DNA from 4 places in the Paenibacillus sp. FSL M7-0656 genome. Region 4 is predicted to be linked to each of the others. Evidence: riboswitches for the same ligand, from Rfam matches in the RefSeq annotation. Region 4 holds a riboswitch; each other region holds the start of a gene.
What was found. Region 4 has a riboswitch for thiamine pyrophosphate ahead of MHI01_RS16360 (ABC transporter substrate-binding protein). Riboswitches for the same ligand answer to the same signal wherever they lie in the genome.
Positions count from the first base shown of each region.

Region 1: another riboswitch for thiamine pyrophosphate. It lies ahead of tenA (thiaminase II); the one in region 4 lies ahead of MHI01_RS16360 (ABC transporter substrate-binding protein).
Region 2: another riboswitch for thiamine pyrophosphate. It lies ahead of thiC (phosphomethylpyrimidine synthase ThiC); the one in region 4 lies ahead of MHI01_RS16360 (ABC transporter substrate-binding protein).
Region 3: another riboswitch for thiamine pyrophosphate. It lies ahead of MHI01_RS00940 (thiamine phosphate synthase); the one in region 4 lies ahead of MHI01_RS16360 (ABC transporter substrate-binding protein).

Region 1 covers NZ_JBBOOT010000001.1:586,434-589,595, reverse strand. The annotation lists gene MHI01_RS02580 (endo-1,4-beta-xylanase) at 1-772, shown strand, start outside; TPP riboswitch at 978-1,075, shown strand; gene tenA (thiaminase II) at 1,189-1,851, shown strand; gene MHI01_RS02570 (spore coat protein) at 2,054-2,350, opposite strand; gene MHI01_RS02565 (hypothetical protein) at 2,361-2,561, opposite strand; gene MHI01_RS02560 (zinc-dependent alcohol dehydrogenase) at 2,593-3,162, opposite strand, start outside.
Region 2 covers NZ_JBBOOT010000001.1:3,469,322-3,472,483, reverse strand. The annotation lists gene MHI01_RS15280 (IclR family transcriptional regulator) at 1-590, shown strand, start outside; TPP riboswitch at 740-853, shown strand; gene thiC (phosphomethylpyrimidine synthase ThiC) at 1,271-3,055, shown strand.
Region 3 covers NZ_JBBOOT010000001.1:226,804-229,965, forward strand. The annotation lists gene MHI01_RS00935 (ABC-F family ATP-binding cassette domain-containing protein) at 1-915, shown strand, start outside; TPP riboswitch at 991-1,100, shown strand; gene MHI01_RS00940 (thiamine phosphate synthase) at 1,327-1,989, shown strand; gene thiO (glycine oxidase ThiO) at 2,007-3,162, shown strand, end outside.
Region 4 covers NZ_JBBOOT010000001.1:3,713,917-3,717,078, reverse strand. The annotation lists gene MHI01_RS16365 (thiamine-binding protein) at 1-31, opposite strand, end outside; gene MHI01_RS16360 (ABC transporter substrate-binding protein) at 256-1,296, opposite strand; TPP riboswitch at 1,518-1,630, opposite strand; gene MHI01_RS16355 (NAD-dependent epimerase/dehydratase family protein) at 1,774-2,529, opposite strand; gene MHI01_RS16350 (VOC family protein) at 2,547-2,933, opposite strand; gene MHI01_RS16345 (hypothetical protein) at 3,108-3,162, shown strand, end outside.

The DNA of each region.
Region 1 (3,162 bases), 3.1 Mb from region 4:
ATATCAGGTTGAATTGTCCATTCCGTGGGGTGGTATCCAAGTCGGATCAGAATATGAAGCCGGATTGGATATCCGTGTGACTGATGGCGGTATAAGTGGGACACAACCTTATAATCCACTGTACTGGAATGATCGAACACAATCTCAGGAACAGGATACAAGCAAATACGGCGTGATTCAGCTTGCCCCTATGCCCAAATCTGCACAAGCTGTACAAGGGATTGTTCAGATTGATGGGAAGAAAGACACATCATGGAATAAGGTTGCACCGTTTGAAGTAAACCGGTTGAACCAAAGCGAAGGTGCAGAGGCAGTGGCTCGCGCAATGTGGTCAGGTGAATATCTATACCTGCTGATCGACGTCACTGATCCAAACATCATCACAGATAGCATCAACCCATGGGATCAGGATTCGGTTGAGATTTTCCTGGACGAGAATCACCAGCGCACACCGTATTTTCAATATGATGATGCCCAGTTCAGAATCAGTGCAGACAATGTAGGAACCTTTGCAGGCGGTGCCTCACCCGGACGCCTTGTAAGTGCTGTGAAGAAAACGAATAAAGGATACCTCGTAGAAGCCAGAATTCATTTACAATCATTGACGCCCAAAACAGGAAATGTTCTCGGCTTCGAGCTTCAAATTAACGACAACCAGGGCGGAGGTAAGCAGAGCGTAGCTAAATGGAATGATACGACCAATGAGAGCTGGAGAAACACTTCCCAGTACGGAATACTCACTTTTGTGGGAAAGAACAAACTCGGGCATTAAACCATCGGCAGTAGTTGCAAGAATAGAAACCATCATAACAGTGGCTAAAACTCAACCATTGTTGTGATGGTTTTCATCGTTTACATACGTCACTCAAGCTGATGAGGGCGATACAATCTGCCTTGACTATATTTAACAGCCCTTGATATACTAAATAGATGTTATTTTTTCTTTTATGCGGATAAGAAAGTAATCAACTACATACAACCGTTTGCGAGGGAGCCTTAACCGGCTGAGAGGGTGTTAAACCGACCTTACCTGATTTGGATAATGCCAACGTAGGGATGCAACGATGAAACGCTGTACTTGGGTAGCTCATGCGAACCCCCTTGTTTTAGTGTATTTGTCTGCGAAACATCCTATGGATGTTTCGTTTTTTTGTTTTTAAATACGTACATTATGAATTGGAGGAACATATGTTGACTATTTCAGAGAGACTATATCAGGCCGCACAGCCCGTGTGGAAGGAATGTCTCGAGCATCCCTTTGTTAAAGGAATCGGAGATGGTACCTTACCGGTTGAACAATTTCGTTATTATTTGCTACAAGACTACTTGTACCTGTTCGATTATGCCCGCGTATTTGCACTAGGTATTGTCAAGTCGCACGACCCCAAATTGATGCAGTTTTTTAGTGAAAACGTAGATAACATCCTGAATGGTGAAATGAAAATTCATCGTTCTTATATGGAGCGATTAGGAATTACAGAGGATCATGTTTTCCAGGTAAAACCTGCCCTGAAAAATGCAGCCTATACTAACTATATGCTCTCTGTTTCCCATGCGGGTGGCATAGCAGAAGTACTTGTATCCATTCTGGCCTGCTCATGGAGCTATGCAGAGATTGGTCAAGTCCTTGCCCAAAAGCCAGGTGCAGCTGAGCATCCTTTTTACGGAGAGTGGATCACAGGATATGCTTCCTCTGAATACAACAGCAACAATCAATCCCTAGTGACGTTAACTGATAAGCTATTAGAAGGCTGTAGCGAGGGAACGTACCAACGGATGGAAGATATTTTCGTGATGTGCAGTCGCTTTGAACTTGATTTTTGGGAGATGTCATGGAGGCTGGAGCCTTAAGTTCACTGTAGTCAATTAAAGTTGAGAGCAGCGTCCATAAAACAGTCTCAGGATGGAAATTAAGTAAAGGAACGCTTGTATAAGCGTGTTTCGTGATGATACCGAAAAAAGGGCGGAGTGTATCCGCCTTTTATTATTGTTGAAATTCTTGACATAGGAACATTTTGTTCTCTGAAGTCTCTGGCTAAAATCAAAAAGGGTGTCAGGACGGAATGTTCATAGCAGTCTGAATGTTTTTCAGATCGAGCTGAATTTGCTCTGCAATATGGTAAGGGTGGTATAAGCCATGCTGCACCATGTAATTTGATATCTTTTCATGAGAGTCTATCGCTTCATCGAGCTGTTTCATCAAAATTTGTTTGATTTCGGGGGTGGCACATTCGGTCACAGCCATGGCGTAGTTTCTGACACTGCTCTTGGCGTTCATCAAAAAATCCATTGCGATTACGTCATCGGTCAACGTATTAAGACCAGTCATATGTTCTAATATTGGGTTCATTTTTTATCTCCTATACAGTCGCTTTAGACAGCACTTCACCGAGCTCCTGAAGTTGCTGTTGTGATAATATCGCATCTTGTTGCAAAATTTGCTTGAGCTCCGGGTCGGTTACCAGAGCTTGCATGGTCTTGGATTTAGTCATACAAACCGTCTTGAACGCAGCTATTTCATGCACCTCGAGCATCTCATGCAAAGCGTAAGTGGAATCCATTCAGATTGTCCTCCCATGTATCTATTCATATTTAAGGCTTTAAGATGACTTTAATGCAATCGTCCGTTTTTGTATCGAACACTTCATAGCCCCGTTTGGCCTCGCTGAGCGGAATGACGTGCGTAACAATGTCGCCAGGGTCCACTTTGCCAGACGTAACCAACTCGTACATGTATGGCATGTAGTGAATGACCGGAGCTTGTCCGGAACGGATATTCACGTTTCGCTGCATGATATCACCGAGCGGGAATCCGTTATAACGTCCGCCGTATACCCCAGTGACTTGAATGGTGCCACCTTTGCGAACAGCCTGAGATGCAATGATAAATGCGCTCATGGTGCCGCCTTGCAGTTTCATACCGCTGGCTAGAAATTCAAGATCGCTCATCTTGCCGTCCATTCCTACCGCATCAATGACAACATCGGCGCCGCCTTTGGTCATTTCCTTGAGAGTGTTCCCAATATTCTTATCCTGTTCGAAGTTTACTATTTCCACATGGTTTGTTCGCTTCGCATGCTTTAAGCGGTAATCGACATAGTCGACGGCTATGACCCGCTTAGCTCCTTTCAGCCAGCAGAACTTCTGGGCCAGGAGTCCGAC
Region 2 (3,162 bases), 240 kb from region 4:
ATCGAGGGTTCGTGATCCGCGATGCAGCAACAGAGAAGTACCGACTTGGCATCCGAATCTGGGAGCTGTCAGCTCATATGTCCCGCAGTGATGATCCCGCTATTCTGCTGTTGCCTGCGATGGAGCGACTGAGAGATCGATTGGGGGAGACCGTGAGTCTGTACCTGCGTGATGGCAGTGAACGGATTCGGATTCAGGCTGTGCAAAGTGATCAGGCGATTCGCCGAGTTGCCCCCGTTGGTGTTAGACTGCCGCTGTCTGTGGGCGCTTCCAGCAAAGTCCTGATGGCGTTTGCCACGGACGAGGATCGTGAAGAACTGATGAACGGGCCTGAATGGCCGGTGTTTATTGATCCGGCAGTGTATTTGGCGCAAATGGGAGATATCCGGGATAACGGATATGCGACGAGTTATGAGGAACGTGAGCCGGGAGCTGCCGCGGTATCTGTACCGATTATGGATCGCAGAGGCAATATTGCAGCTGCGCTCTCGGTCTCAGGACCTGTCAGTCGACTCTCGCAGGAGACATTGCATGAATACGCACCTGTGTTGAAGGATGCTGCTACGCAAATGGGGCTCATGTTATCCTGATGTTGAGGTAAGTTTTTTCTCCAATAGAGTTTGATTATTTGGAATATAAAGGTTGTTTTTATGTTCCGGTTGCGCTACTCTGTAATGGACGGCCCAACGGGGCCAGCTTCATTGAATATGAACAGCGGCTTATGTAAGCCGCAACTTATTAACGTTACTGGGGGAGTCCGAATTGTCCGGACTGAGACGGAATCGCATGAGATTCCGGACCCTTTGCACCTGATCTGGATCATACCAGCGTAGGGAAGTAATCGGCGATATGACCACAACCACCACATGATGTGACCCTTGTAGGGCTCCGTTAAGGAGCTGCATAAAGGTGCATTATTGGTGATGGACATAAAAGTCGGTTCCTTCGGGGACCGGCTTTTTTATATACAGGGAACGGGCGATATAGTGCGGACTCTATGGGCTTCTTTTTCACTAACCTGCGGAAGTGGGCTTGGATGAGGAGGGAAGTCTTATAGATCGATGATCTGTGGCAGCCTCCGTCTGTTGTTAACTGTACATGAAAAGTGTCTCCCCTGGTCTGGTGTAGGATCGCTCTTTCTTCTCTGCATTGCGCATGATTTGGGACAGGTACGTAAGTGAGCTAATGACGATCCCAACCAAACAAGCGACGAACACTGAGGAGGAGACAAGCGAACATGAGTACAGGAAATCAAACGGGACAACAAGCGATGGAACAGGAACATAACGATCAGCAGGTGGAAAAAGAAACAGGGGCGGCCGGACGGGTTCAGCCCTTTCCGGGTAGCCGCAAAGTCTACATTCAGGGCTCACGGCCGGACATTGCTGTACCGGAACGTGAGATAGCCCTTCATGACACGAATACTCCCCAAGGGGTGGAGCATAACGAACCGCTGCGTGTCTACGATACGAGCGGCCCCATGACCGATCCCGAATTTCATGCGGATATCCGCGCAGGTCTGCCAGCCCTGCGCACTCGTTGGATCACAGAGCGCGGCGATGTTGAAGCTTATCAGGGCCGTATGGTTAAACCGGAGGATAACGGACTGAAGCCCGGGGGAAAGAGAGCTGGAGCCGAAGAGTACCCTGGATTGCGTGGAAAACCGCTACGAGCACAGACAGGACGCTGTGTGACTCAGATGCACTACGCGAGACAGGGAGTCATTACGGCTGAGATGGAATTCGCCGCCATTCGTGAAGGCGTGGAGCCGGAATTTGTGAGACAGGAGCTGGCGAGTGGACGGGCCATTCTGCCATCCAACATCAATCACCCGGAGAGTGAGCCGATGTTGATCGGTCGTCATTTTCACGTGAAGATCAATGCCAACATAGGTAACTCTGCCGTATCTTCCTCCATTGAGGAAGAGGTCGAGAAGATGACTTGGGCGGTACGATGGGGATCGGATACGGTGATGGATCTGTCCACAGGCAAAAACATTCATACCACCCGGGAATGGATCATCCGTAATTCACCTGTGCCGATTGGTACGGTGCCGCTGTATCAGGCGCTGGAGAAGGTGAATGGCGAAGCGGAAGCGCTGACCTGGGAGTTGTACCGTGACACACTCATTGAGCAGGCAGAGCAGGGCGTGGACTACTTTACGATTCATGCAGGTGTACTGCTGCGTTATATCCCCATGACCGCCAAGCGAATGACAGGCATTGTGTCTCGGGGCGGTTCCATTATGGCAGCATGGTGTCTGGCGCATCATCAGGAGAATTTTTTGTATACCCATTTTGAAGAAATCTGCGAGATTATGAAAAGGTATGATGTAGCGTTTTCGCTGGGAGATGGACTTCGTCCAGGCAGTATCTACGATGCGAATGACGAAGCTCAGATGGCGGAACTGGCCACGCTTGGGGAACTGACGCAGATCGCATGGAAGCATGATGTGCAGGTGATGATCGAAGGCCCGGGTCATGTGCCGATGCATAAGATCAAGGAGAATGTGGACTTGCAGATGGAGATCTGTAAAGAAGCACCGTTCTACACACTTGGGCCGCTAACGACCGACATTGCGCCAGGATATGATCACATCACATCCGCCATTGGGGCAGCCATGATTGGCTGGTTCGGCACGTCGATGCTCTGTTATGTTACGCCAAAAGAACATTTGGGCCTGCCCAACAAGGATGATGTGCGGGAAGGGGTCATCGCCTACAAGATCGCGGCCCACGCCGCCGATCTGGCGAAGGGACATCCACGTGCTCAGCGCCGCGATGACGCATTGTCCAAAGCGCGGTTCGAGTTCCGTTGGCGTGACCAGTTCAACCTGTCACTGGACCCGGAACGTGCGCTATCCTACCATGATGAGACGCTGCCAGCAGAAGGGGCCAAAGAAGCTCATTTCTGCTCCATGTGCGGACCGAAGTTCTGTAGTATGCGCATTACGCAGGACATTCGTGCCTTTGCCGCGGATAAAGAATTGTCCGAGAATGAGGCTGTAGCTGCCGGGATGCAGGAAAAGGCCGAGGAATATCGGACACGCTCCTAGGCGCCGGTACAGCGCAAGCTGGGCAGTCTGAAATAGAGATAAAGCCGTTTCTCTCTGTCATTGCAGAGAAGAACGGCTTTTTTTAGTGTTATGTCATGTATGTATTC
Region 3 (3,162 bases), 3.5 Mb from region 4:
CTGTTAATCTCTCATGACACGGAATTCATGAATGAAGTCGTAAATGTCATTTATCATTTGGAATTTGCCAAATTAACGCGATATGCAGCGAACTATAACAAGTTCCTTGAGATGGCTGATATGAATAAAGCCCAGCATATTGATGCGTACGAGAAACAGCAAGAGTACATCAAGAAACAGGAAGATTTCATTCAGCGTAACAAGGCACGTGCTTCAACTTCTGGTCGAGCGAAGAGCCGGGAGAAGCAACTGGACAGAATTGAACGTATTGATCGTCCAGATGAAGCGGCCAAACCAACGTTCAAATTCAAGGATGCCCGCGCGAGCAGCAAAACGGTCTTTGAGGGCATTGATTTTGAAATTGGATATACGTATCCTTTGCTGCCTAAAATGACAATGACAATTGAACGTGGTGAAAAAATTGCCATCGTAGGTTGTAATGGTGTGGGTAAATCAACACTGCTGAAAACCATCCTGGGAAAAATATCTCCACTCAGTGGAAAGACTTTCTTGGGAGATTATCTCGAAACGGCCTATTTTGAGCAGGAAGTTCGTGCTGGGAATATCACGCCGATTGAGGATGTGTGGAATGAGTTTTCACATTTGACCCAAAATGAAGTCCGGGGTCATCTCGCTCGCTGCGGGTTGAAAAATGAGCACATTACCCGTCCGCTTAACATGCTGAGTGGTGGAGAGCAAGCCAAGGTTCGTCTATGCAAACTCTTGATGCGTGAAAGCAACTGGATTCTATTCGATGAGCCGACGAACCATTTGGATGTCACAGCTAAAGCTGAGTTACAGCGTGCCTTGCAAGAATTCAAGGGAACGGTGTTGCTGGTATCTCATGAACCTGATTTCTACGAGGGTTGGGTTACCAAAACATGGAATGTTGAAGAATGGTCTGAGAAAAACTAGACAATTCAAGCAACGCTTAATAGAAATGAACGGTGACAAAAAAATCCTTCTATGGTAACATAGGCTACAACTTCATATGAACACTAGGGGGGCCGCACGATGTGGCTGAGATGGAAGAATGCGATTCCGGACCCTTTGCACCTGATCTGGATCATACCAGCGTAGGGAAGTGGCGAGCGGGTTTCAGTGAATGACGTGAGCAAATGGCAATTCGAAAGAATTCAACCGTCTTGCTTAGTAAATTGAAACATGCAGTTGCGTGTATAACGTTATGGCTATAAGGTCTATAGCTTTATTGCACGAAATGAACTGTATGTATCAGTCAGTCATCTGGTCCTATAATTAATACGCAGCCACTCCCCTACGGGAGTGGCTTTTTTGTGTTTTCATAGCATTCACGCATGGAAGGAGATGAAAAGTACGGTAATTTCTCATGAACGTGTACACGGATCATTTGAACTGCATGTTGTATCTACGGGTGTAGGGAATCAAGCATCTTTTGTAAAAGTTGCAAAGGACGTTTGGCCATGGGTGGACTACATCCATATACGAGAGAAACAACTCTCGTGGCAACAAAAGATCGGTTGGGCTGAAAGTCTGCGTGGTGTTGGCGTTCCGTCTTGTCGCATCGTTATCAATGGTTCAGAACTGCCACCACAGAATGACATCTATGGCGGTGTACATTGGGGGCAAGAGGCTATACGTAACTACAACCCTGCTGTTATAAGCAATGTCCAGCGAATTCGTCTGGGTGTATCTGTTCATTCAATCGATGAGGCAAAAATCGCTGAAGAACGGGGAGCCGATTACCTTTTCTTCGGGCATGTCTACTCAACCAACAGTAAGCCTGATCTTGAACCAAGAGGATTATATGCTCTGGCTGAAGTGTGCTCTGGTGTCTCCATTCCTGTCATGGCGATTGGGGGCATCGAACCGGGAAACATTCACGCTATTCGCTCTGCAGGCTCACAGGGAGTCGCTGTGATTTCGAATGTATGGGCGAGCGATTCCCCGGATCGAGCCGCTGAATCATTTAGGCAGGCTATCGTTGCTACAGAAAGTTTGAGCCGCTGAATCAAGGAGATGAGAGGATGAAAAAGATCATTACTGATAGACCGGATAAGATTTATGCAGAAACGATTATTGTAGGCGGAGGCGTTGTTGGATGTGCCATTGCGTATGAGCTTGCTTCCCGTGGACAGGATGTGCTGTTACTGGAGCGTTCGGCGATTGCAGGAGGGACTTCTTGCGCAGCGGCTGGGATGCTGGCAGCAGTCAGTGAGGATTTTGCTCATCCTTTGATGGCTAAGCTTGCCAGGCAGAGCAGGCAGTTACTTATCGAGCAACAGGTGCTAATGGCTACACTCAGTGAGGTAGAGACTGGTCTGCAACGCCACGGATTCCTAACTCCTTTTCGTTCATACAGTGAATTAAGTAGTTATAAGGACAATCGGAAGTCTGCGTTGTCTGCTTCTGCTGATGAGGTGTGGTGGGACCGTTCCGTTGTGCAACAGGAGGCATCATGGCTTAACAGAGATACGTATGGAGCCTACTACAGACCTTACGAGAGTGAGATTCTTCCTGTCCATCTAACGAAGGCATATGCTGAATCCGCTCAAGCATTGGGAGCACGGGTTATGGAGGACATACAGGATATACGTGTGCAAGCAAACGAACACGGTGTGCAGGGGATCACCACATCGATCGGTGAGATGAAATGCAAACATGTCATTATAGCGGCTGGATTACAGAGTGAAGAGTTGATGAGACATGTGAATCTGAGCTTGCCTGTGTGGTCGGTAAAAGGTGAAATAGCCGCGGTTCAGTTCTCAGATGAACATGCAGGGTACAGACCTGATAGAACGGTGTATGCAGAGGATATCTATATTGTTCCCAAAGCCAATGGAGAGGTTTGGCTTGGGGCAACCAGTCTGCCAGGCAGAACGGATTTGAACGTTTCTGTACAGGGTGTTCAGAAGCTGCTAACAGCGGCTACCCACTGGGTGCCTGGGATGAAGGAAGCACAATTTATACGAGCGTGGGCAGGCGTAAGACCGGCAACTCCCGATGGACTGCCTTATATAGGTGCTTGCAAGAGTATTCCCGGGTTGTTTGCCGCCTTTGGACATTACCGCAACGGTATCTTGCTTAGTGCGATAACAGGCAGGCTTATCGCTGAGTTGCTCGCTGGCAAAAGCTCAGAAGAACTCGGAATTGAGGCGCTGAGCCCTGAGCGATTGAACAGAA
Region 4 (3,162 bases):
TAACCTGAATACTAAGTAGTGTGCTTGCCATGAGAGATCACGGCTCCTTTCGTGATATATAAAATGAACTAATGACTGTTACACTTGCCACTTCGACGACAGAATAACCTTCCAATCGCTGTTATCCCCAGATTTTTTTGATTCCCTTTCTCTAAAGGGAAAATCCGGTGATAAAGGCGACCGCTTCGCTTTTTCACGTTATTTCTGTCCTCTCCGTCCTCGTGTAAAATTTAAGTTCGTTTTATATGAGAAATTTTATTGGGGTAAAAACTCGTTTGTATATGCTTTGCTCACATCGATCTGTTCATCAAGCAGTTTTTTGCTAAACATCCAGTCGGTGTAGTTCTGCCACACTTCCTGTTTTTGCTCACCCCAGCGCGGGGCGTCATCCGTGTATTTCGGACTGAGCCATTTCTGGCTTGCCAGTACGAGGTCTTTGTCCAGATCCGGTACGGCCTTGATCAGAATGTTGGCTACGTCTTCGGGATGATCAATTGCGTATTGATACCCTTCGGAGGTGGCTTTCAGGAATGCTTTCACCAACTCAGGGTCGTTTTGGATCGTTTGCTCGTTTGTTACGAGGACAGGCGTGTAGTAATCCAATGCATCTGAATAATCCTTCACATATAACATGTCGATCGGTTCCCCGCGCAGTTCGGCTTCAATACCCGTCCAAGCGTAGAAAATCCATGCAAAATCAATGTCTCGTTTCACTGCGGTGAAAAAGTCGGCGTCACCCATGTTAATGTTTTTCACTTTGGATACATCGGCTCCGTCGCCTTCCATAATGGATTGCATCACGGCTTCTTCGACTGGGGAACCCCAACCGCCATAAGTTTTACCTTCAAAATCTTTCGGTGACTTGATATTCCGATCCGCCGGAGCAGCGAAACCAGATGTATTATGCTGAATAACTGCTGCGATGGAGACCAATGGAACACCCTGTGTGCGGGCTTGAGTTACACTCTCCTGATAACTTACGCCAAAAGGCACTTCATTGGAGGCAACCATTGTATCTGCGCCACCGGCACCTGGTTGTACAATCTCCACGTTCAAGCCTTCGGCTTTATAAAAACCTTGATCTACAGCTGCATACAGGCCTGTATGATTCGTATTTGGTGTCCAGTCGAGCACCACTTTAATATCTTTCAGGGCGGCAGTGTCACCTTCGTTGCTGCTTTCCGTATTTGTGTTGCCGTTCTGCCCAGCTGGGGCAGCTTCTTTGCCACCACATGCGGCTACAGTCACCATAAGCACGCATAAGAGCAACAATCCCATCGTTTTACGCCATTTCATCTGTGGTTCTCTCCTTCGGTATGTCCGGCCGGTTGGCACGGGGTACTCCTTGGCTTCATATCCAATCATCTTGCATAAATCGACTGATTTATACCAGTTGAGATCTGGATAACGTCACTTTTTTTAGCTCTCTGGCTATATAAAAGAACATTAAAAAAGCGCCCCGTATTCCGGGACGCGTGCAGGCGTTAGAGAGGTGGCGTTCAGCCATAGGGCTGTGCCATTTCGATATACTCCGATTCCTACGCTGGCATGATCCAGATCAGGTCTAAGGGTTAGTATCTTGGTGGGATACACTCTCAGCCGGCCAATTCCGACTCCCCTGGGAAACTATGAAGTTACGGGCATTACTAGGTGTAATTATAGGCCAGAGGGTAGGACCTGTCCAGTCATGAACTGGATAGGGACACGTATAAGTTATAAACAGGCCGTTATACATATGTATAACAGCCTGTTTGGATGTGTTATTTTCAATAATTATCGTGGGGAATCATATAAGGCAATCTGACTGAGTGCAAAAGCATCGGATTTTGGGTCATAACCTACCTGTTTCTGAGTGGTTTCCAGATTTAATCGTTTAAACCGATTATTCGAGATCCCATGCAGTATGGTGAAGGGTTCCAGATCGGTAGTTGTAATTGCTTTGAACATCAAATCACACAAGTCAGCCGGACTAATATACGCGCTCATATCCCTTGCCTCCAGCACGGGTCCGTCCGGTTGAAAATCATCATATGCACCTATACGTATTGCTACACTTTGTAAACCTTCGGTATACGCAAAATAGGAAGCGAGCGATTCTCCAAAACATTTGCTAACCCCGTACAAATTCCGTGGGCGTGTCGGCATGTCCGGATAGACCTGAGCATCAATGGGATACCCCTCGATCGTCTGTGCACTGCTTGCCAGAATGACTCTTCGTACACCTTGGTCCTTGGCTGCACGGAATACATTAAATGTGCCTTTGATATTGATGTCCAACAACGATTCATAAAATCCGGCATGCGGGGAAGGATCTCCCGCCAGATGTACAACCACATCCATGCCTTCGCAAGCATGCTGACAGGCTTCGGGGTCTGTCACATCCAGTGTCATGATCTCATGGCCTGTCCCTTGATACGTATGCAGTCTGTCGATATTCAAATCCGTTAGTCGCAGGTGAAATGTCTCTGACAAGTGTTGGGACAAGTCACGTCCAATTTTTCCGCCTGCGCCAGTAATTAAAATGTTCATGAAATCAGCTCCAATTCTTAGCGCTGGAAGAACTCAATCCATTCCTTTTCAGGTCCATAGATGAAGAAATAGCGGTAACCGTTAGGCAGTGTGATAATCTCTCCGTCGATAAATTCGGCTTCGGTGGCTTGAATGCGTTTGTACTCAGAATCAAGATCATCCACGTGGATCGCAAAATGGTGCACCGTACCTTCAGAAGGCAGCTTGTCGCTGTATCCTTGAATTAACTCAATCTCAGTCTCATTACTTCCATTGAAGCCAAGGAAGGCGAGCTGAATGATACCGTTGGTATGGGTCACCCGGTCTTTCAATTCAAGACCAACGATCTCCGTGTAGAAACGCAGCGTGGTCTCCAGATCACGAACGGCAATGCCGACGTGGTCAATGCGCTTTTGAAAACTCACAATCAAAAACCTCCTTATGTAGTGAATGGTTCTACCATTTTAAGGGATATCATAGAGCTGTACTACATGGTTGTCAAATCCAATTTTAAATTGGAAAAATCATAATTGTTCACAAAATGTTCACTTATGTGAAGGGTTTCCTCATCTCTATAATTACGAAGGTAAACAGAGAGGATGAGAGAATTGCCAACCAGCAAGAAGGAACAAATTATTTTCGGATTAATGATGT